3 regions of the Streptomyces sp. NPDC006335 genome follow, and region 3 is predicted to be linked to each of the others. Evidence: riboswitches for the same ligand, from Rfam matches in the RefSeq annotation. Region 3 holds a riboswitch; each other region holds the start of a gene.
The links. Region 3 has a riboswitch for thiamine pyrophosphate ahead of thiC (phosphomethylpyrimidine synthase ThiC). Riboswitches for the same ligand answer to the same signal wherever they lie in the genome.

Region 1: another riboswitch for thiamine pyrophosphate. It lies ahead of thiO (glycine oxidase ThiO); the one in region 3 lies ahead of thiC (phosphomethylpyrimidine synthase ThiC).
Region 2: another riboswitch for thiamine pyrophosphate. It lies ahead of ABZ098_RS23155 (thiamine ABC transporter substrate-binding protein); the one in region 3 lies ahead of thiC (phosphomethylpyrimidine synthase ThiC).

What each region holds. Positions count from the first base shown of each region.
Region 1 covers NZ_JBEXQX010000001.1:425,924-433,478, forward strand. The annotation lists gene ABZ098_RS01975 (FAD-dependent oxidoreductase) at 147-1,361, opposite strand; gene ABZ098_RS01980 (hypothetical protein) at 1,394-1,744, opposite strand; TPP riboswitch at 1,797-1,908, shown strand; gene thiO (glycine oxidase ThiO) at 1,906-3,063, shown strand; gene thiS (sulfur carrier protein ThiS) at 3,060-3,260, shown strand; gene ABZ098_RS01995 (thiazole synthase) at 3,264-4,061, shown strand; gene pknB (Stk1 family PASTA domain-containing Ser/Thr kinase) at 4,208-6,145, shown strand; gene ABZ098_RS02005 (deoxyribonuclease IV) at 6,275-7,138, shown strand; gene ABZ098_RS02010 (DUF4396 domain-containing protein) at 7,222-7,555, shown strand, end outside.
Region 2 covers NZ_JBEXQX010000008.1:139,442-146,996, reverse strand. The annotation lists gene ABZ098_RS23165 (hypothetical protein) at 1-206, shown strand, start outside; gene rlmN (23S rRNA (adenine(2503)-C(2))-methyltransferase RlmN) at 244-1,350, shown strand; TPP riboswitch at 1,374-1,481, shown strand; gene ABZ098_RS23155 (thiamine ABC transporter substrate-binding protein) at 1,478-2,560, shown strand; gene ABZ098_RS23150 (iron ABC transporter permease) at 2,536-4,206, shown strand; gene ABZ098_RS23145 (ABC transporter ATP-binding protein) at 4,206-5,228, shown strand; gene ABZ098_RS23140 (maleylpyruvate isomerase family mycothiol-dependent enzyme) at 5,253-6,041, shown strand; gene ABZ098_RS23135 (LAETG motif-containing sortase-dependent surface protein) at 6,103-6,810, opposite strand; gene ABZ098_RS23130 (LOG family protein) at 6,952-7,555, opposite strand, start outside.
Region 3 covers NZ_JBEXQX010000009.1:252,189-259,743, reverse strand. The annotation lists gene ABZ098_RS25510 (hypothetical protein) at 1-211, shown strand, start outside; gene ABZ098_RS25505 (hypothetical protein) at 375-1,385, opposite strand; gene thiC (phosphomethylpyrimidine synthase ThiC) at 1,470-3,257, opposite strand; TPP riboswitch at 3,250-3,439, opposite strand; gene ABZ098_RS25495 (YibE/F family protein) at 3,512-5,305, shown strand; gene ABZ098_RS25490 (SsgA family sporulation/cell division regulator) at 5,720-6,157, opposite strand; gene ABZ098_RS25485 (helix-turn-helix domain-containing protein) at 6,255-6,992, opposite strand.

The sequences.
Region 1 (7,555 bases), on a different contig from region 3:
ACCTCCACCCGGCCCGCCACAGCAGGCAGCGGCCGCCCAGCCGCCGCCCGCCTCCAGCGCCGCCGCCGGACCCCTGCCGCCCACCACCGGCGGCCCTCCGCCCGAGATGTCACAGCAGGCAGCCCGAGCCGTCGCGCGTTCGCCGCTTACGCCGTCGCCGCCTTCATCGGCCTCGCCGGGTCCACCAGCAGCTCCGGGTCCATCTCCGTGCCCGCCTCGATGAGCCGTCGTCCCTGGGCCAGGTCGCGGGGGCGGCCCACCGCCAGGAGGGCCACCAGGCGGTTCTCGCGCAGCCAGCACACCGTCCAGGCGGGACCGGACGGCTCGCCGCGCCACAGGGTGGTGTCGGCGGACGCGTGGTGCCCGGCGTACTGGACGAAGCGGCCGAACTGCTCGGACCAGAAGTACGGGACCGGGTCGTAGACCGTGGGGGCCTCCCCCAGGATGTCGGCGGCCACCGTGCGAGGGCCCTGGAGGGCGTTGTCCCAGTGGTGGACCAGCAGGCGCTCGCCGTACCTCCCCGAGGGGAAGGAGGCGCAGTCGCCGACCGCGTAGACGTCCGGGGCGGAGGTGCGCAGCCGTTCGTCGGCGAGGACCTCGCGGTGGGCGCCGAGCTCGATGCCCGAACCGGCGAGCCAGGCCGTGGCGGGCCGGGCGCCGATACCGACCACGACCGCGCCCGCGGGCACCCGGGAGCCGTCGTCCAGGACGACCGCGCCGGGCTCGACGCGCTCCACACGCGCGCGTGTGCGCAGCACGGCCCCCGCGTCCGCATACCAGGAGGCCATCGGAGCGGCCACCTCGGCGGGCAGCGCGCCCGCGAGCGGCCGGTCGGCGGCCTCCACGACCGTCACCGCGCAGCCCGCCTCGCGCGCGGCGGTGGCGAACTCGGCGCCGATCCAGCCCGCGCCGACGACCACGATGTCGTGCTGCCGGGCGAGCACGGGGCGCAGCCGCTCGGCGTCGTCCAGGGTGCGCAGCAGATGCACGCCGGGCACGCCCTCCGTGCCCGGCAGCCGGATCGGTTCGGCACCGGTGGCGATGACCAGGACGTCGTACGGGAAGGGCCCGGCCTCGGTGTCCAGTTCGTGTGCGTCGGGACGCACGCCCAGCACCTCGCGGCCGAGCAGCAGTTCGATGCCGAGGGCCTCGAAGTCCACGTCGAAGGCGGAGCCCTCGGCCTTGCCGAGCAGCACGGCCTTGGAGAGCGGCGGACGGTCGTACGGCTGGTGGGGTTCCGCGCCGATGATCGTGACGGTTCCCGAGAAGCCCTGCTCGCGCAGCGCGACCGCGGTCTGCACCCCGGCCATGCCCGCGCCGACCACGACCACCCGCCGCTGCGCCTGCGTCTGCTCGCTCATTTGATCACCATAGTCACCTGACAATCAGTCAGTCAGGACTCGTGCGCAGTGACCTGCTCCACAACGCTCGTCCCGCTGCCGGCCTGCGACTCCCACTCCCATGTCTCCTCCAGCCGCACCCGGCCGTCGGGGAGTTCCACGACCGTCGAGACGCAGTGGCCGCAGGACGTCGTCCCGTCGTGCTTGAGCTGGACGTAGCGGAAGTCGAGACGGTCCCCCGCGCGCGTGCCGACCAGATGTCCGCGGACGACGTCGCCGCCCTCGTACTCGGCCCAGATCTCCCCGTCCTTCTCGTGGTACGTGAACCGGGTCCGCGTACCCACCTGACCTGGGGCCTGATCGGCCACGGGGGCGAGGACGAGGCCGTCGAGCGAGCGGGGCATGGGGGCGGGCTCCCTTACAGAGGCGCACGGGCACGGGCTAGGGTGGCCAACGTAGAGCACTCGCGGGAGCCCGGACGTACCGGGCTGAGAGGGAGGCTGGCGGCCTCCGACCGTACGAACCTGATCCGGGTCATGCCGGCGAAGGGAGGGGCTGGACGCCCATGTCCTCACGTACGTCAGACGTCCTCGTCGTCGGGGGCGGCATCATCGGCCTGGTCACGGCCTGGCGGGCCGCGCAGCGCGGTCTCACCACGGCCGTCGTGGATCCCGAACCGGGCGGCGGGGCCGCCCAGGTGGCCGCCGGGATGCTGGCCGCGGTCACCGAACTGCACTACGGCGAGCAGACCCTGCTGGGCCTGAACCTCGCCTCCGCCCAGCGCTATCCCGACTTCGCGGCCGAGCTCACCGAGCTGACCGGACTCGACCTCGGTTACCGCCGGTGCGGCACGCTCGCCGTCGCCCTGGACGCCGACGACCGCGCCCACCTGCGCGAACTGCACGCGCTCCAGCGGCAGTCGGGGCTGGAGTCGGAGTGGCTGTCCGGCCGGGAGTGCCGGCGCCTGGAGCCGATGCTCGCGCCGGGGGTGCGGGGCGGGCTGCGGGTGGACGGCGACCACCAGATCGATCCGCGCCGGCTCACGCGCGCGTTGCTGGCCGCGTGCGAGCGGGCGGGTGTGGTGTTCCACCGCACCTGGGCCCGACGTCTGCTCGTCGTGGGGGACCGGGCGGCCGGGGTCGCCACCACGGACGGCGAGGAACTGGGGGCGGACCAGGTGGTGCTCGCCGCCGGAAGCCTCAGCGGCCGCCTGGAGGGGGTCCCACAGGCCCTCCTGCCCCCCGTACGGCCCGTGAAGGGGCAGGTGCTGAGACTGACCGTGCCGCCGCGGCTCGCGCCCTTCCTGAGCCGTACCGTGCGGGCCGTGGTGCGCGGCAGCCAGGTCTACCTGGTGCCGCGCGAGAGCGGCGAGCTGGTGATCGGCGCGACCAGCGAGGAGCTGGGCTGGGACACCACGGTGACCGCGGGCGGGGTGTACGAACTGCTGCGGGACGCGCACGAACTGGTCCCCGGCATCACCGAACTGCCGCTGACGGAGACCCGCGCGGGACTGCGCCCGGGCTCCCCGGACAACGCCCCGCTGCTCGGCCCGACGGACCTTCCCGGTCTCCTGCTGGCCACCGGGCACTACCGCAACGGCGTGCTGCTGACGCCGGTCACCGGGGACGCGATGGCGCACGCGCTGACCACCGGTGAACTGCCGGAGGAGGCCCGCCCGTTCACCCCGAGGCGTTTCCTGGAGTCCGTGGAGCAGCCGGCATGAACATCTCCGTCAACGGCGAGCCGCGGGAGTTCGCCCCCGGCACGGCTCTCGACACCGTCGTACGGGCACTGACGCCGGCGCCCTCCGGAGTGGCCGCCGCGCTCAACGAGACCGTCGTCCCGCGCGCCGAGTGGCCCTCGACGTCCCTGGCCGAGGGAGACCGCGTGGAAGTCCTCACCGCCGTCCAAGGAGGCTGACCCATGGCCGACGATCCCTTCGTCATCGGCGGTACGTCCTTCTCGTCCCGCCTGATCATGGGCACGGGCGGGGCGCCCAGCCTGGAGGTGCTGGAGCGGGCGCTGGTCGCCTCCGGCACCGAGCTGACGACGGTCGCGATGCGGCGCGTGAACCCCGCGGTGCACGGCTCGGTGCTGTCCGTGCTGGAGAAGCTCGGCATCCGGGTGCTCCCGAACACGGCGGGCTGTTTCACCGCCGGGGAGGCCGTCCTGACGGCCCGCCTCGCGCGCGAGGCGCTCGGCACCGACCTGGTGAAGCTGGAGGTGATCGCCGACGAGCGCACCCTGCTGCCGGACCCCATAGAGCTGCTGGACGCGGCCGAGACCCTGGTCGACGACGGCTTCACGGTGCTGCCGTACACGAACGACGACCCGGTGCTGGCCCGGAAGCTGGAGGACGTGGGCTGCGCGGCGATCATGCCGCTGGGCTCGCCGATCGGCTCGGGCCTGGGCATCCGCAACCCGCACAACTTCCAGTTGATCGTCGAGCACGCGCGCGTGCCGGTGATCCTGGACGCGGGGGCGGGCACGGCCTCGGACGCGGCCCTGGCGATGGAACTGGGGTGCGCGGGTGTGATGCTCGCCTCGGCGGTGACGCGGGCGCAGGAGCCGGAGCTGATGGCGCGTGCGATGCGGCACGCGGTGGAGGCGGGCCGGCTGGCACGGCTGGCGGGCCGCATCCCCCGGCGGCATTTCGCGCAGGCGTCCTCACCCCGGGAGGGCAGGGCGGCGCTGGACCCGGAGCGACCGGCTTTCGAGTGACCCCGCGCCGGGCGGGACCGTACACCGGCACGGCCCCGTCCCCCGGAGACGGCCAGGTGCGATCCGCGTCACAGGTCAGCTTCAGTACCGCCCCTGTTCCGGCCGAAACGGAGGGACTGTCAGCCACGGCTCGTACACTCGCCTGCGTGGATACGACCCTTCAGGACCCGCTGGTCGGGCAGGTGCTCGACGCCCGTTATCGCGTGGACGCGCGGATCGCGGTCGGCGGGATGGCCACGGTCTACCGGGCCCTGGACACCCGTCTGGACCGCGTGCTCGCGCTCAAAGTGATGCACCCCGCGCTCGCGGCGGACGGAGCCTTCGTCGAGCGGTTCATCCGGGAGGCCAAGTCCGTCGCCCGGCTCGCCCACCCCAACGTCGTGCAGGTCTTCGACCAGGGCACCGACGGGTCGTACGTGTACCTCGCCATGGAGTACGTCGCCGGCTGCACCCTGCGCGACGTGCTGCGCGAGCGCGGGGCCCTGCAGCCGCGCGCCGCCCTGGACATCCTGGAGCCGGTGCTCGCCGCGCTCGGGGCCGCGCACCGCGCCGGTTTCGTGCACCGGGACATGAAGCCGGAGAACGTCCTCATAGGGGACGACGGCCGGGTCAAGGTCGCCGACTTCGGTCTCGTACGGTCGGTCGACACCGTGACCAGCACCACCGGGGCCGTCCTCGGCACCGTGTCCTATCTCTCACCCGAGCAGATCGAGCAGCCGGGCACCGCCGACGCCCGTGTCGACGTGTACGCGTGCGGTGTCGTCCTGTACGAGATGCTGACCGGCGGCCAGCCGCACGAGGGCGACTCCCCCGCGATAGTCCTCTACAAGCACCTCCACGAGGACGTCCCTCCCCCCTCGGCGGTGGTCCCGGGGCTGCCGTACGAACTCGACGAACTGGTCGCGTCGGCCACCGCCCGCAACCCGGACCTGCGTCCGTACGACGCCGTGGCCCTGCTCGCGCAGACCCGCGAGGCCTACGGGAGGCTGAGCGCCGACCAGCTCGACGCGGTGCCGCCGCAGGCGCTCGCCACGGAGTACGCGGGCGCCGAGAACCGTACGAGCGTGATCCCGCGCTCACTCACCGTGCCCCGCCTGCTGCCGGTCGACGAGGACGGACCCGAGCAGGGGTACCACCGCACCAGCGTCCTGGAGAGCCCCCCGCCCCCGCCGACCCGACGGGGCCGCTCCTCCGGCGGTCTCCGACGTGGCCCGCTCCTGATCGTCGCGGCCGTTCTGCTGGCCCTCGGGCTCGGAGCGGGCGTCTGGTACATCAACTCCGGCCAGTTCACCCAGGTCCCGCCCCTCCTCGCCAAGACCGAGGCACAGGCCCGGGACCGGCTGGACCAGGCGGGCCTGGAGACCGGCAAGATCACGTATGCCTACAGCGACACCGTGAAGCGCGGCACCGTCATCAGCACGGACCCGGACGTGGGCGCCCGGATACGGAACAACGACTCCGTGTCGATCACCCTCTCCAGGGGGCCGCGGACGGTGAAGGTGCCCGACGTGGACGGGTGGACGCTGAGCAAGGCCAGAGCCCGGCTGAATACGGAGGGGCTGGAGCCGGGCATGGTCACCCGGGAGTTCAGCGAGGACGTCCCCAAGGGGTTCGTGATCAGCACCGACCCCGAGGGCGGCACGACACTGCGCGCCGGCTCGGCCATCGCGTTCACCGTCAGCAAGGGCGCCCCGGTCGACGTCCCGGACGTCACCGGCGAGGACCTGGCCGACGCCAAGGCCGATCTGGCGGAGGCCGGCCTGAAGGTCGAGGTCGCCACCACCCGGGTCAACTCCGAGTTCGACGCGGGCCAGGTCGCCAAGCAGACCCCGGCCGCCGACAGCCAGGCGGCCGACGGCGACACCGTCACGCTGACGGTCTCCAAGGGCCCGGTGATGGTCGAGGTCCCCGACGTCACGGGCGACAGCGTGGACGACGCCAAGTCCGAGCTGGAGGCAGCGGGCTTCCAGGTCGACGAGGACCGCGGCCTGCTGGGCTTGTTCGGCGACACGGTGAAGAAGCAGTCGGTGGAGGGTGGCGACAAGGCCCCCAAGGGCTCGACGATCACGATCACGATTCGCTGACGGACGCGCCCCTAGGGGCGCGGGGAACTACGCGGCCAGCCCCCACCGACCCGCACCCGCAATCCGGCCAATCGACCCACACCCTGGGGCGACCCGCACATGCGCCGCAGGCAATGGCACCCTTGACCGGTGACAACTCAGCGCAACCCCGTCGGCGGCCACGTCCCCGTGGCCGGCGGCCTCCACTCGGTGGGCCTCTCGTACGCCCAGGACCTGGACGCCGAGACCGTGCAGGTCTTCGTCGCCAACCCGCGCGGCTGGGCCACCCCCGCCGGAAACCCCCGCCAGGACGAGGCGTTCCGGGAGGCCTGCGCGCAGCGGGCGATCCCGGCGTACGTCCACGCGCCGTACCTGATCAACTTCGGCTCGCACACCGAGGCGACCGTGGAGAGGTCGGTCGACTCGCTCCGGCACTCCCTCAGGCGCGGGCGGGAGATCGGCGCGCTCGGTGTCGTCGTGCACACCGGCAGCGCGACGGGCGGCCGGGCCCGTTCCGTGGCCCTGAAGCAGGTGCGCGAGTACCTGTTGCCGCTCCTCGACGAGCTCACCCATGACGACGACCCGTATCTGCTGCTGGAGTCGACGGCCGGTCAGGGCTCCTCGCTCTGCTCCCGGACCTGGGACTTCGGCCCGTACTTCGAGGCGTTGGACGCCCATCCGAAGCTGGGTGTCTGCCTGGACACCTGCCACATCTTCGCCGCCGGCCACGACCTGACCGGTCCGAGCGGTATGCACCAGACACTGGACCTGCTGGTGGACACGGTCGGCGAGGGCCGGCTGAAGCTGATCCACGCCAACGACTCCAAGGACGTGGTCGGCGCGCACAAGGACCGCCACGAGAACATCGGTTCCGGCCACATCGGCGAGGACCCGTTCCGCGCCCTGATGACCCACCCGGCCACCGAGGGCGTCCCTCTGATCATCGAGACGCCCGGCGGCAAGGAAGGCCATGCGGCGGACGTGGAGCGCCTGAAGAAACTTCGGGACGGATAACGCGGCAGCCCTGACGGGAATACCCCTAGGGGGTATAAGGTTGGTGTTGGGCACAGGAACCGCACCTGACATCGGGGGCAATCGTGCAGCACCAGGCGAACGGATGGTCCACCGCCGTCCAGGCCACCCTCCACTGCCTCACCGGCTGCGCCATCGGCGAGGTGCTCGGCATGGTCATCGGTACCGCGCTGGGCTGGGACAACCTGCCGACGACCGTACTGGCGATCGCCCTGGCCTTCTTCTTCGGTTACTCGCTCACCCTGCGCGGTGCTCTGAAGGCCGGCCTGGACTTCCGGGCCGCGCTCCGGGTGGCCCTGGCCGCCGACACCCTGTCCATCGCCGTGATGGAGCTGATCGACAACGGCGTGATCGCCCTGTGGCCGGACGCCATGGACGCGGAACTCGCCGACCTGCTGT
Region 2 (7,555 bases), on a different contig from region 3:
ACTCCACCTGGTCCGGGTTCTTCGGCCTCGCCGCCCTCGTCATCGGCTGTGCGATCGCTCTCATCGGCCTGTACGCGGCGATCAGCACCTGGCGCGGCCTGGAGCCCTCCCGCCGCCGCGGCCAGGCCCTCCCGGTCACCCTCACCGGCGGCTTCTTCATGGCCGTGGGCCTGGCGGTCGCGGCTTTCGGCGTGTGGATCTTCTGAACGCGGTGCTCGAACGATCTGCCACACTGGAAGGGTTATGCCTGCACCCGGAGAACTCACTTTCGTCGCCCCCCGCGGAGCCAAGAAGCCGCCGCGGCACCTTGCTGATCTCACGCCCGCCGAGCGTAAAGAGGCTGTCGCCGAGATCGGGGAGAAGCCGTTTCGTGCCAAGCAGCTCTCGCAGCACTACTTCGCGCGGTACGCGCACGACCCGGCGGAGTGGACGGACATCCCGGCCGGGGCGCGCGGCAAGCTGCAGGAGGCGCTGCTTCCCGAGCTGATGACCGTCGTACGGCATCTGTCGACCGACCAGGGGACCACGCGCAAGACGCTGTGGCGGCTGTTCGACGGGACGCTCGTGGAGTCGGTGCTCATGCGGTACCCGGATCGGGTGACCATGTGCATCAGCTCGCAGGCGGGCTGCGGCATGAACTGCCCCTTCTGCGCCACCGGGCAGGCGGGGCTGGACAGGAACCTGTCCACCGCCGAGATCGTGCACCAGATCGTGGACGGGATGCGGGCGCTGCGGGACGGGGAGGTTCCGGGCGGGCCCGCGCGGCTGTCCAACATCGTCTTCATGGGCATGGGTGAGCCGCTCGCCAACTACAAGCGGGTCGTCGGCTCCATCCGGGCGCTCACCGATCCCGCTCCGGACGGGCTCGGGCTGTCGCAGCGCGGCATCACCGTGTCGACCGTCGGGCTTGTGCCGGCCATTCACCGGTTCGCCGACGAAGGGTTCAAGTGCCGGCTGGCGATCTCCCTGCACGCCCCCGACGACGAGCTGCGCGACACCCTCGTCCCCGTGAACACGCGGTGGAAGGTGCGCGAGGTCCTCGACGCCGGGTTCGAGTACGTCGAGAAGTCCGGGCGGCGGCTCAGCATCGAGTACGCGCTCATCCGGGACATCAATGACCAGGCCTGGCGCGGTGACCGGCTCGGGCGGCTGCTCAGGGGCAAGCCCGTGCACGTCAACCTCATCCCGCTGAACCCGACCCCCGGGTCCAAGTGGACCGCCTCCCGGCCCGAGGACGAGAAGGCGTTCGTGGAGGCCATCGCCGCCCATGGTGTGCCGGTGACGGTCCGGGACACCCGTGGGCAGGAGATCGACGGGGCCTGTGGTCAGCTGGCGGCCACCGAGCGGTAGTCTGACGGACGTACGTAAATCTTCATATCCGACAGGGGAGCGCCACAGCGCTGAGAGTGCGGCAATCGGGCCGCAGACCCTCTGAACCTCGCCCAGGTCATTCTGGGTAGGAAGTTCGGTCATCACCGTGAACAACAAGAAGTTTCTCGCTGCCGTCGTCGGCCTCGGCCTGGTCACGCTGTCCGCGTGCGGGTCCTCGTCCGACGACAGCAACGGCTCCGGCTCCGGCTCCAAGACCGTCACCCTGGTCAGCCACGACTCGTGGGCCGTCTCCAAGAACGTCCTCGCCGACTTCGAGAAGAAGTCCGGCTACAAGGTCAAGGTCCTGGAGGACGGCGACGCGGGGCAGGCCGTCAACAAGGCCATCCTCACCAAGGACAACCCGCAGGGCGACGTCTTCTTCGGCGTCGACAACACCCTGCTCTCCCGCGCGCTCGACAACGGGCTCTTCCAGTCGTACGAGGCGAAGGGCGCCGACCGGATCAAGGCCGAGTACCGGGCCGACCAGGACAAGCACCGGGTCACGCCCATCGACAGCGGCGACATCTGCGTCAACTACGACAAGGCCTGGTTCACCGAGCACAAGCTCCAGCCGCCGACGTCGTACGACGATCTGATCAAGCCCGCCTACAAGAACCTCCTCGTCACGGAGAACGCCTCGACGTCCTCGCCGGGGCTCGGGTTCCTGCTCGGGTCCGCCGCGAAGTACGGGGACGAGGGCTGGCAGGGCTACTGGAAGAAGCTCAAGGCCAACGGAGTCAAGGTCGTCGACGGCTGGGAGCAGGCCTACAACGAGGAGTTCTCCGGGTCCGCGGGGGGCAAGAAGGCGAAGGCCGACCGGCCGCTCGTCGTGTCGTACGCCTCCTCGCCGCCCGCCGAGGTGATCTACGCCGATCCGAAGCCGAAGACCGCGCCCACCGGGGTCGCCGACGGGACCTGCTTCCGGCAGATCGAGTACGCCGGGCTGCTGAGCAACGCGAAGAACACCGAGGGCGGCAAGGCGTTCCTGGACTTCCTGCTCACCAAGGAGTTCCAGCAGGACATGCCGCTCAACATGTTCGTCTATCCCGTGGTGGAGGGGGCCTCGGTGCCCGCCGAGTTCACCCAGTACGGTCCGCAGGCCAAGGATCCCGAGACCATGGACCCGGCGAAGATCGCCGACCACCGTGACGACTGGGTCAAGTCGTGGACCTCGCTGGTTCTGAAGTAAGGCCCCGCAAGCCTTTCCACAACGCGGCGGCGCGGCTCGGGCTCGTGGCCGTGCCCGTCGCGTTCTTCGCCCTCTTCTTCGCCTATCCCGTCGCCGCGATCGTCACGCGCGGACTGAAGACCGGCGGGAGCTGGCAGTTCGGCAGGATCACCGAGGTCCTCGCCCAGCCGGACATCCGGCACGTCCTGTGGTTCACCACCTGGCAGGCGCTCGCCTCCACGGCACTCACGCTCCTGATCGCGCTCCCCGGCGCGTACGTCTTCGCGCGGTTCGACTTCCCCGGCAAACAGGTCCTGCGCGCCGTGGTCACCGTCCCCTTCGTGCTGCCGACGGTCGTGGTCGGTACGGCCTTCCTGGCGCTCGTCGGCCGTGGCGGGCTGCTCGACGAGTGGTGGGGCGTACGGCTGGACACCACCGTGTGGGCGATCCTGCTCGCGCACGTCTTCTTCAACTACGCGGTCGTCGTACGCACCGTCGGCGGACTGTGGGCCCAACTGGACCCGCGCCAGGAGGAGGCCGCTCGGATGCTGGGCGCGTCCCGGCTCACGGCCTGGCGGACGGTCACCCTTCCCGCGCTCGCGCCCGCCGTGGCCGCCGCCGCGCTGATGGTCTTCCTCTTCACCTTCACCTCCTTCGGTGTGGTGCAGATCCTCGGCGGGCCCACCTTCTCGACCCTCGAAGTGGAGATCTACCGGCAGACCTCCGAGATCTTCGACCTGTCCACGGCCGCCGTGCTGACGATGATCCAGTTCGTCGCGGTGGGCGCGGTCCTCGCCCTGCACGCGTGGACCGTACGGCGCCGGGAGAGCGCGCTGCGGCTCGTGGACGCGTCCGTGACCGCCCGGCGGCCGCGCGGGGCGGGGGAGTGGGGGCTGCTGGCCGGGGTCGTCGCCATCATCGCCGTACTCCTCGTCCTGCCGCTCGCCGTCCTCGTCCAGCGGTCGCTCGACGCCCCCGACTTCGGCTACTACCGGGCGCTGACCAGCGCCGACGGCGGGGTGTTCCTCGTCGCGCCGATCGAGGCGGTCGGTAACTCCCTGGAGTACGCCCTCGCCGCGACCGCCATCGCGGTGACGGTCGGAGGGCTCGCGGCGGCCGCGTTGACGCGGCGGGACGCGGGGCGGTTCGTGCGGGGCTTCGACGCGCTGCTGATGCTGCCGCTCGGGGTGTCCGCGGTGACCGTGGGCTTCGGGTTCCTGATCTCCCTCGACGAGCCGCCGCTGGATCTCAGGCAGTCCTGGATCCTGGTGCCGCTCGCGCAGGCGCTGGTCGGGGTGCCGTTCGTCGTGCGGACCATGCTGCCCGTGCTGCGGGCCGTGGACCACCGGCTGCGGGAGGCCGCGGCCGTGCTCGGGGCCTCGCCGTGGCGGGTGTGGCGGGAGGTCGATCTGCCCATGGTGCGGCGGGCGTTGCTGATCGCGGCGGGCTTCGCCTTCGCCGTGTCGCTGGGGGAGTTCGGGGCGACCGTGTTCATCGCACGGCCCGACAACCCGACGCTGCCGGTCGCCGTGGCCCGGTTGCTCGGGCGGGCCGGAGACCTCAACTACGGGCAGGCGATGGCCCTTTCGACGATCCTGATGGTGGTGTGCGCGGTGGCGCTGCTGGTGCTCGAACGGCTGCGGACCGACCGGACCGGGGAGTTCTGATGCTGCTGAGCCTTGAGGACGCGACGGTTCGGTTCGGCGGACGGGCCGTGCTCGACGGGGTCGGCCTCGATGTCGCCGAGCACGAGATCGTGTGTGTGCTCGGGCCCAGCGGGAGCGGGAAGTCGACCCTGCTGCGGGCGGTGGCCGGGCTCCAACCGCTGGACTCCGGGCGGGTGTCGCTCGACGGACGCGACCAGGGCGGAGTGCCCGCGCACAAGCGTGGGGTCGGCCTGATGTTCCAGGACCATCAGCTGTTCCCGCAGCGGGACGTGGGCGCCAACGTGGCGTTCGGGCTGCGCATGCACGGGGCTTCCCGGGCGCGACAGGACGAGCGGGTACGGGAGTTGCTCGACCTCGTCGGTCTTCCGGGCGCCCCTCGCCGGGCCGTGGCCTCCCTCTCCGGTGGTGAGCAGCAGCGGGTCGCCCTGGCCCGGGCGCTCGCCCCCCGGCCCCGGCTGCTGATGCTCGACGAGCCCCTCGGACAGCTGGACCGGTCACTGCGGGAGCGGCTGGTCGTCGAACTGCGCGAGCTGTTCGGGCGGTTGGGCACCACCGTGCTCGCGGTCACCCACGACCAGGGGGAGGCCTTCGCGCTGGCCGACCGGGTCGTGGTGATGCGGGACGGACGGATCGCCCAGTCCGGAACGCCTCTCGAGGTGTGGCAGCGGCCGGTGGACGAGTTCGTGGCCCGCTTCCTCGGCTTCGAGAACGTCGTCGAGGGGACGGTGACGGGGGAGGCGGCGGACACGGCGTGGGGCAAGGTGCCGGTGCCTCCGGGCGCCGCCCAGGGGGTCCGGAGCGTGCTGGTGCGGCCGGCTGGGGTTCGGCTCGTGGCGGCCGGTGAGGGGCTGCGCTGCACGGTCGCCGCGCGCACCTTCAAGGGCACGCACGTCGCCGTGCACCTGCACCCCTCGGAAGGGGGGCCGCGGTTGGAGGCGGCCTGTGCGCTGCGCGCGGCGCCGGAGGTGGGGGACGTGGTCGGGGTGGAGTTCGACCCGGTCGAAATCGTGGTGCTCGGCTGACGGGGGCGGACCTACAGTGCGGGCATGACCTTGCTCCCGCACGACCGCTACTGTGACGAGATCGCCCACCAGGTGGGCCTGTTGAGGGCGGTGGTGGCCTCCGGGGCCGACCTGTCCGCGACCGTGCCGACCTGCCCGGACTGGTCGCTGGAGCGGCTGGTGCGGCACACCGGGGGCGCCCTGCGCTGGGCGGAGTCGATGGTGCGGACCCGGGCGCGGGAGGCGGTGCCCGAGTACCGCGTGCCCTCGGGGGAGGGGCCCGAGAGCGTAGGTGAGCTCGACGCGTGGCTCGCCGAGACCGGCGAACTGCTCGTCGCCACGCTCCGGGAGGCCGGGCCGGACGCCGAGGTGTGGTCCTGGGCCGGCATCCCCACCTCGGGTTTCTGGGCCCGCCGCATGGCTCACGAACTCACGATCCACCGCGCCGACGCCGCGCTCGCCGCCGGGCAGCCGTACGAGGTCGCTCCGGACATCGCCGCCGACGCGATCGACGAATGGCTCCAGATCGTGGAGTTCGTGCAGCGGAGCATGCCGCACGACGGGGCCCGGGAGCTGCGCGGCCCCGGGCGCAGCATCCACCTCCACGCCACCGACGGCACCCCGGAGCTGCACGCCGAGTGGCTGGTCGAGCTCACCGAGGACGTCATCGTCTGGCGGCGCGGACACGAGAGGGCGACCGTGGCGCTGCGCGGCCCGCTGACCGCCGTACTGCTGGCCTTCTACCGTCGACTCCCCCTGGACAGCCCGGAGTTGGAGGTGCTCGGGGAGCGGGAGCTGCTGGAGTTCTGGTTGGAGCGGGCCACCTTCGGGTGACGGCATGGCTGTGGCCCGCCCCCGGCCGGGGACGGGCCACAACGGTCGTTCAGGTACGGCGTCAGCGGCTGCCGGCGCCGCGACGGCGCAGGCCGAAGAACACCGCGCCGCCGCCGAGGGCGACCAGGGCGATGGCGATCCCGGCGATCAGGCCGGTGTTGGAGTTCGCACCGGTCTCGGCGAGGTTGGAGTCGCCGGCCGCGGGCGACGGGGCGTTGCTCTCGCCGGTCGCCGGAGCGGTGGTGCCCTCGGAGGCCGACGGGGTCGGGGTCGGGGACTCCTCGGCCGGGGTGCTGGCGGAGTCAGACGGGGTGGAGGTGGGCGTGGGCGTCGGGGTCGGCGTGTCCTCGGTCTTGCAGGCGGTCGCCGGGGTGGTCAGGTTGGGCTTGATGTCCTCGCCCTTGATGTAGGGCAGGGCCTCGACGCGGACGCGGTACTCGGAGTTGGGCGCCCAGTCCTCCTCGAAGGTGATGGTGGTGCCCTCCTTGGAGCCCTTCACCTTCTGCTCGCCGACCTTCTTCGCGTCGGCACCGTTGCTCTGCAGCAGGTACACGGAGACGGTCGCCTCGACGCCGGTCTTGTCCACGTCGGTGACGGTGATGACGCCCTTGTCGCCGTCACACTTGGCTTCGGCGGAGAACTCCTTGATGTTGCAGGCAAGGGCGTTGCCGGAGGCGCCGAGCACGAGCGCGGTCGAGGCGGCGGCGACGCCGAGGAAGCGCGCGGCGCGGGAGGTGCGGCGGGATATGGGCGTGAATGCCACGTTCATCCTTCACGGGGTGCGCAAATGCGGGGGGTTGACGAGGAGGTGATGTGACATCACCATCCCCACGAGTCTCACAGGTCTATAAGGGCTGCATAAGAAGTGTCAACGTGCAGGCGCCTTACAACCGTTGGCTTTACCTGCTTATTACCCAGTGAGACGTTTCAGCGCCGCCGGAGCGTCCTCGATTCGGTCAACCAGGGCGATTCTGGCCTCCATTGACCGCTCCCGCGCCAGCGCCTGGAGCAGCGGCCAGGTGGGCAGCTTCTCCGTCCAGTGCGCGCGGTTCACGAGCACCATCGGCGTGGGCTCACCGCGCGACTCGTAGTAGTTGGGCGTCGCGTTGTCGAAGATCTCCTGCACGGTGCCGGCCGCGCCCGGCAGGAAGACCACGCCGGCGTTCGAGCGGGCGAGCAGGCCGTCCTCGCGGGTGGCGTTGGCGAAGTACTTGGCGATGTGCGAGGCGAAGGCGTTCGGCGGCTCGTGCCCGTAGAACCAGGTCGGGATGCCGACGGAACGGCCGCCCCGGGGACGGCGGGCGCGGACCTCGAAGGCGGCGCGCGCCCAGTCGCTGATCGACGGCGTGAACGACGGCGCCGCGGCGAGGAGTTCGCACGCCTCGTCGAGCATGGCGTCCTCGAAGGGGGCCGCGTAGGCGCCGAGGTTGGCCGCCTCCATCGCGCCCGGTCCGCCACCGGTGGCCACGGTCAGCCCGGCGCGGGTCAGTTCGCGGCCGAGGCGGGCGGCACCG
Region 3 (7,555 bases):
GAGCTCACCTCGCGTCGGGGACGAGGCCGTGCGCTACAGCCTCACGTCTCCGACGAACGACGGCAGTGTCCGCCACGACGATCACGTGGTGGTCCGTGTGGGCAGCGTCATCGCAGTGTTCAGCGCGATGGAGATCGACAAGCGGGCAGCCTTCCCACCTGATCTCATCGCAAAGCAAGTTGAGCGCCTGCAGAACGCTCAACGGCAGTGAGCAGCAGACGGTGCTCCAGGGGCGCCACACCGTGGAGCACCGTCTCCCCTCGTCAGTCGGCTGTCGGCAGGGAGACCCGGCTGCTGGCCGCGAACTCCTTCGCCTTCTGGAGCGTCCCTTCAGCAACCTGCTCAGGAGACGTCCGTTCAGCCGCGCGCGGGTTTCAGTCCTGCGGGGGCAGTGGTGATTGCTTCCTTTCCGGCAGAGTGATGATCGCGATGCTCTCCGGCTGGGCTATGGCCAGGCGGGTGCCATCCGGGTGCAGGGCCGCAACGGGCGTCGGAATGTGCGTGACCCCGTAGCTGCCCTCTCTCCGAGGCACCTTCACAGTCGGCCATTCCGCCACCACGGCACCTGTCGTGACATCGATCAGCCGCGGATGCCCGTGCAGCGAGACGACCGTGTCGCCACGGGCGAGCAGAGTGCCGATGCTGAAATCGACCCTGCTGCGGTGGATCCACCGCCCTGCGGAGAGCGACCACACGCCCAACTCCCTAGGACCCAGGGCAGGCCTCTCCTCGTCGTCGAGAAACTCGCCATCGGTCGCCACGGCCAGGCGGTCACCGTCGAGCCAGCAGGCCGAGACGACCTCCGCGTCGATGCCCGGGGCCGAGGGCAGCACGCCACGGCCATCGAGCACGGAAGGGTCCGTCAACGCACTGGCCAGGTCGAAGACTTCGACGACCCCGTACGGATGCCACACCCAGCCCGCCGACAGCAGGTGTCTCCCGTCCGGGCTCACCGCCAGCCGCGAGTGGAACACGTCCTTCGGATCACGTTCACCACTGGTGAGCCACTCTCCCGACTCCGCGTCCTCGATCTCGAGGATGTTGTACTCCTCCGGGCAGTGGACCAGAACCTCGCGGCCGTCCTGCAACGTCCCGAGTGCCACCGGATAGTCGAAAACTTCAGCTTGGTAGTAGCTGCGGTTCAGCTCACGGATGAGCTGATCACCGTCGAACAGCAGTGCCTTGGTACCACGCTCGGCATAGACGACGGAGTAGCGGCCGGACGGGGAGACGACGCTCCGGTCGAAGGAAAACGCATAGCGGACCGAGGCACTCTGCTCCACTCCGTCAGTACCCCATCGGCGGCCACCATCCACCAGGTCGACCAGATCATCGCCGTCCCACACCAGCGACTGTGCTTCAGCCGTCACCTTCAGAACGATCAAGACTCCCCCTCATCTCATCCCCGAACGCACGATGGCGCTGCCCCGAAGGCACCCTCCCTCCGGAACAGCGCCAATCTACGGACGTCAGTCCGCCAGCGGCAGGTACACGCGATTACCGCTCGCCGCGAACTCCTTCGACTTCTGGGCCATGCCCTCCTCGATCTCCTCCTGACTGCCGCCGTGACGGCGGCGGATGTCCTGAGAGATCTTCATCGAGCAGAACTTCGGCCCGCACATGGAGCAGAAGTGAGCCGTCTTGGCCGGCTCGGCCGGGAGGGTCTCGTCGTGGAACTCCCGGGCCGTGTCGGGGTCGAGGGCCAGGTTGAACTGGTCCTCCCAGCGGAACTCGAAGCGGGCGTCGGAGAGGGCGTCGTCCCACTCCTGGGCGCCCGGGTGTCCCTTGGCGAGGTCGGCCGCGTGGGCCGCGATCTTGTAGGTGATGACACCCGTCTTGACGTCGTCCCGGTTGGGCAGGCCCAGGTGCTCCTTGGGCGTGACGTAGCAGAGCATCGCGGTGCCCCACCAGGCGATCATCGCGGCGCCGATGCCGGAGGTGATGTGGTCGTAGGCCGGCGCGACGTCGGTGGTCAGCGGGCCGAGCGTATAGAACGGAGCTTCATCGCAGATCTCCTGCTGAAGGTCGATGTTCTCCTTGATCTTGTGCATCGGAACGTGTCCCGGGCCCTCGATCATGGTCTGTACGTTGAAACGCTTCGCGATCCGGTTGAGTTCCCCGAGCGTGCGCAACTCCGCGAACTGGGCCTCGTCGTTGGCGTCCGCGATCGAACCGGGCCTGAGGCCGTCGCCCAGCGAGTACGTGACGTCGTAGGCGGCGAGGATCTCGCACAGTTCCTCGAAGTTCTCGTACAGGAACGACTCCTTGTGGTGCGCCAGGCACCACGCCGCCATGATCGAGCCGCCACGCGAGACGATGCCCGTCTTGCGGTTGGCCGTCAGTGGTACGTACGGCAGGCGTACGCCCGCGTGGACCGTCATGTAGTCCACGCCCTGCTCGGCCTGTTCGATGACCGTGTCCTTGTAGATCTCCCAGGTCAGCTCCTCGGCGCGGCCGTCGACCTTCTCCAGCGCCTGGTAGAGCGGCACCGTCCCGATGGGGACCGGGGAGTTGCGCAGCACCCACTCGCGGGTGGTGTGGATGTTGCGGCCGGTGGACAGGTCCATGACCGTGTCGGCACCCCAGCGGGTCGCCCAGGTCATCTTCTCGACCTCCTCCTCGATGGAGGAGGTCACCGCGGAATTGCCGATGTTGGCGTTGACCTTCACCAGGAACCGCTTGCCGATGATCATCGGCTCGATCTCCGGGTGGTTGACGTTCGCCGGCAGCACCGCACGGCCCGCCGCGATCTCCTCCCGCACGACCTCGGGAGAAACGTTCTCCCGGATGGCCACGTACTCCATCTCGGGCGTGATCTCGCCGCGGCGGGCGTAGGCGAGCTGTGTGACCGCCTTGCCGTCGCGGCTACGGCGAGGCTGGCGGGCACGTCCCGGAAAGACCGCGTCCAGGTTACGGAGGCCGCCCCGAGGTGAGGTGTGCTTGATCCCGTCGTCCTCGGGGCGCACGGGCCGGCCCGCGTACTCCTCGGTGTCCCCGCGAGCGATGATCCAATTCTCCCGCAGCGGCACCAGGCCCCGGCGGACGTCCGTCTCGGCGAGCGGATCGGTGTACGGGCCCGAGGTGTCGTACAGCGTGACCGACTGCCCGTTGGTGAGGTGCACCTGGCGGACCGGCACCCGCAGATCGGGGCGCGAGCCCTCGATGTACGCCTTGTGCCAGCCGATGGACTTCCCGGCCTCCGTGTCGAGCTGGTCGTTCTGCTCGGAGGCAGGCGTGCGCGCGTCCTTGATGGTCATGAGACCTACTCCCTACGCCGGCATTACCCGGTAACAGGTTCGGCGGTCGACGCAGCGGTTTCCGTCCGCCGACGTTTCGTGGGGAACGTCACTCGCTTGAAGTGACGTTCCACGTGAAACATCGCTGGGACGGAGGTCAGCGCCCTCTCAGCCCGGTGCTCCGAGCTCCCGCGTGTACAAAAGGTGCCACCACGCTAGCGTCAATTCGGGCGCGGTGAACAGAGGGCCCCTGTCGTTCTTGCGATGATCGGTCGGTGACCACGACGCATCAGTCTCCTTACCCGCCCCCCGAGCCTCCGCGCCGACCGGGCTCCGGAAACGGTCCTGGGCACGGCTCCGGAAGCGGCCCGGGCAGCGGTTCCCGCGGCGGCTTCGGAGACGGCGGGGTCGGCGGGGCAGGCGGCACGGGCGGGACCAGCGGCTGGCACGAGCATGAGCGCCGTGGTGGGCATGCGGGCGGTCAGGGCTACGGTCATGGCCAGGGCGGCGCGGGTCATGGCGGCCAGGGCAGTGGTGGTGCCGGTGGTGGCGATGGTTACGGCAGCGGCGATGGTTATGGCGGGGATGAACACGGGCGTGGCCCCGGAGACGGGCACGAACATGGTTCAAGTGGCGGGCACGGGCATGGTCCGGGTGACGGACACGGTTCCGGCGACGGGCACGGACCGGGACATGGGCACGGGGACAGGTCCGGTTCCGGCGGTGGGCACGGCCACTCGCACAGTCATGGGCCGGCGGCTCCCGTCTCCAAGCACCTGCGCAAGGTCATCGCGGCGATCCTGATCCCGTTCGGCGTAGCCGTGGTGGTGGGGCTCGGGGTGCTGTGGCCCGGTGGCGCACCGGCGCACGAGCGCACTGGGGTGGGCTTCGACCGGCAGACTCAGCAGGCCACGGTCAGCAAGGTAGTGAGCGTCGACTGCAAGTCGGTGAACGCCTCGGGGGAGCCCCCGACGGGGGACACGTCCACCGCCGAGGGCTCGTCCGCCGAACAACAGGCGAACGGGACCTGCAAGAAGGCGACGATCCGGGTCGACACCGGCGACGACAAGGGCCGCACCTTCACGGAGATCGTCCAGCCGGACCAGTCACGGCAGTTGCACGAGGGCGAGAAGGTGGTGGTCGCATACGAGCCTTCCGCGCCCAGGGATTTGCAGTACTCGGTCACCGACGTCAACCGCCGCTTCCCGATGGGGCTGCTCGCCGGCATCTTCGCGCTCGCCGTCGTGGTCGTCGGGCGGCTGCGCGGAGTCATGGCACTGGTCGCGCTGGCCATCAGCTTCATGGTGCTGAACTTCTTCATCCTGCCCGCGATCCTCCAGGGCTCGAACCCGCTGCTCGTGGCGGTGATCGGGTCGAGCGCCATCATGCTGATCGCCCTCTACATGTGCCACGGCCTGTCGGCCCGAACCTCCGTGGCTGTACTGGGGACGCTGATCTCGCTGGTGCTGATCGGCATCCTCGGCTCGCTGTTCATCAGCTGGGCAGCACTGACGGGCAACACGGACGACAACACCGGACTCATCCACGGGCTGTACCCGACGATCGACATGAGCGGTCTGCTGCTCGCCGGCGTCATCATCGGCTCGCTCGGTGTCCTCGACGACGTGACGGTCACTCAGACGTCAGCGGTCTGGGAGCTGCACGAGGCCAACCCGACGATGGGCTGGCGCGGGCTGTACCGCGCCGGAATCCGGATCGGCCGGGACCACATCGCATCCGTCGTCAACACCCTCGTCCTCGCCTACGCCGGTGCCGCGCTGCCGCTGCTGCTGCTCTTCTCCATCGCGCAGTCCAGCGTGGGGACCGTCGCCAACAGCGAGCTGGTGGCGGAGGAGATCGTGCGCACACTGGTCGGCTCGATCGGCCTCGTCGCCTCGGTGCCGGTCACCACGGCCCTCGCGGCCCTGGTGGTCTCGGCCGACCGACCGGGGGCGGAGGTGGCTGGGACATCCGCACCCGTACCGGCGACGAGTGCGAGCGCGGGCACGGCCGACAGTCGGCCGGCGTCGGGACGCGGTGGTGGGAAGGGGCGGCGGCGCAGGCGTTGAGGGGGACCAGGGTTCGGCTGGAGCTCCGCTTCCTGGCCAATCCCTGGTCCCAGGCTCCAGTTCCGGGTTCCCAGACCCGGCTCCCGGCCGACTCCTACGAGGGACTCGCTCGCCGTAGAAGATGTGCACACGCACGCTGCATTCCAGCGCGACCTCACCGCCGAAGCACCGAGCGCCCCGCCGCCTGACCGTTTCCTTCAGCGTCCACGGCCACGGCGCCCACGGCCCCGCTCGCCGATCTCAGCTAACCGGACTGCCGCCGCCCCCCACCTCGGCAGAAGCACCACGGCGGCCTCATCCAGCCGTAACTCCACCGGAGCGCCGACCCCGCCCCCGTCGCCACCCTCAGCAGAAGCGTTCCTGCACCCTCCCACCCCACGCTGAAGCGTTCCGCCACCCCGCTGCCGTAAAGCGTCAGCCCGCGCTCTGCTCCTCTGCCAGGATCCGGTCCAGCGCTTCGTCGAGATGTGTGTCGAAATCGGCCAGTGCGGCCTCCTGGCCCAGCGGCACCAGCTTGTCGGTGCGGTCGAGGAACGCGATGATCGGCGCCGTCGACGAGCGGAACAGGGCCTGGTCGCCGCCGACCTGAAGCCTGATCAGGACATCGCCGAGCAGGTCGGAACCGGCGGGTGCGACCCGCACATCACCTTCCCCGCAGGGCCGGCCCACCCCGTCGATCAGCAGCTCCCGGCCGAAAGCCCAGGTCACCGGGGCATCGCCCGGGAGATGGAAGGTCAGCCGGACAGCGTAGGGATCGCAGGCCTCGTAGCGCAGTTCCACCGGAATGCGGAAGGAGAGCTCCTCCGACACGAGAAAGCTCATCATGACCTCTGCTTGTACGGTCTCGCGCATCGCTTACCCCGTCATCTGCCTTCGTCGGCCGGAATGATCCCTCTGACACTGGAGGCATCTTGCTGAACGTGCACGACAGATCACAAGGAGTGAGTTTTCAGATACTGATAGAGATCGCCAGCGAACCCATCAAACGCCCGATTTCCGCTTGCAGTTGCTGGGTGGCGGCCAGCAACCGGTCCGCCTGATGGGCGGGCAGAGAGATGGCCATCGTTGCCGCAGCGTTACCCACCGTGATCGGAATCGCCGCGCACACCGTCCCCAACGCGTACTCCTGACGTTCGATCACCGGCCCCATCCGCGCGGTCCGTTCGAGACGCCGGAGCAGACTGTGGCCGTCGCGCACGGTGTACGGCGTGATGGACTGCACGGGGTACCGGTCGAGATGGTCACGCCGGGCCTCGTCGTCCAGCTGGGCGAGCAGACACTGCCCGATGGCGTGCGCGTGCCCGGTCTCACGGAAGTCGGCCCACTCCTCGACCGCCGGGCTTCCGGGGCTCTCGGAGACACAGAGGACCTCGATCTCGCCGTCCCTGTACTGCGCGTAGTACACCGGCACGCCGATCAAATCGCGCCAGTGCCCGAGCGCCTCGACGACGGTGCTGCGACGTTTCTGCTCGGCTCCGCTGCTGCTCAGTCGCTCGGCCGCCTCCCCGAGAAAGAACAGACCCCTGTCTCGGCGCAGATAGCCCTCGTGCACGAGGGTGCGCAGCAGGTGGTACGCCGTGGGCAGCGCCAGCCCGGTCTCGCGGGCGAGTTGTTTGGCGGGGGCTCCGTGCTCGTGCTCCGCGACGGATTCGAGCAGGCGCATCGCGCGCTGGACAGATCCGATCAGGGTCGCGGAGTGAGCCTGTTCGGGAGGTTCACAGGCCGCCGCGCGCCGCTGGACGGGGGCTGACGACCGTACGGAGGCAGCGGGCTGCACGGGGGCCGACGCCCGTACCGGGGCCGTCGGCCCGGCGGGACCGGATGACTGGCCGGAAGCGGATACCCGTACCGGAGCTGCCGGCTGAGCCGGGCCCACCGGCCGTACGGAAGCCACGGGCGGGGCGGGAGCGGGGTCCGCGGGCGGGGCGGAGGCCACTGGCTCGCCTGGAGCCACGAGCTGAGCCGGAGCAACGGGCTGGGCGGAAGCCACGGGCTGGGCGGAAGCCACGGGCTGAGCGGAAGCCACCGGCTCGCCCGGAGCCACGAGCTGAGCCGAAGCCACCGGCTGGGCGGGAGCCACAGCCTGAGCGGGACTTACCGGGGCTCCAGGAGCCGTCGGTCGTGCCGAGGCTGTCGGCTGTACCGGAGCCGTCGGCTGTGCCGAAGCTGTCGGCTGTGTCGGAGGCGTCGTCGAGCGGGCGTCGATCTGTGCGGGTGCGGTGTCAACCGTGGCCAAGGGGCACTCCCGGA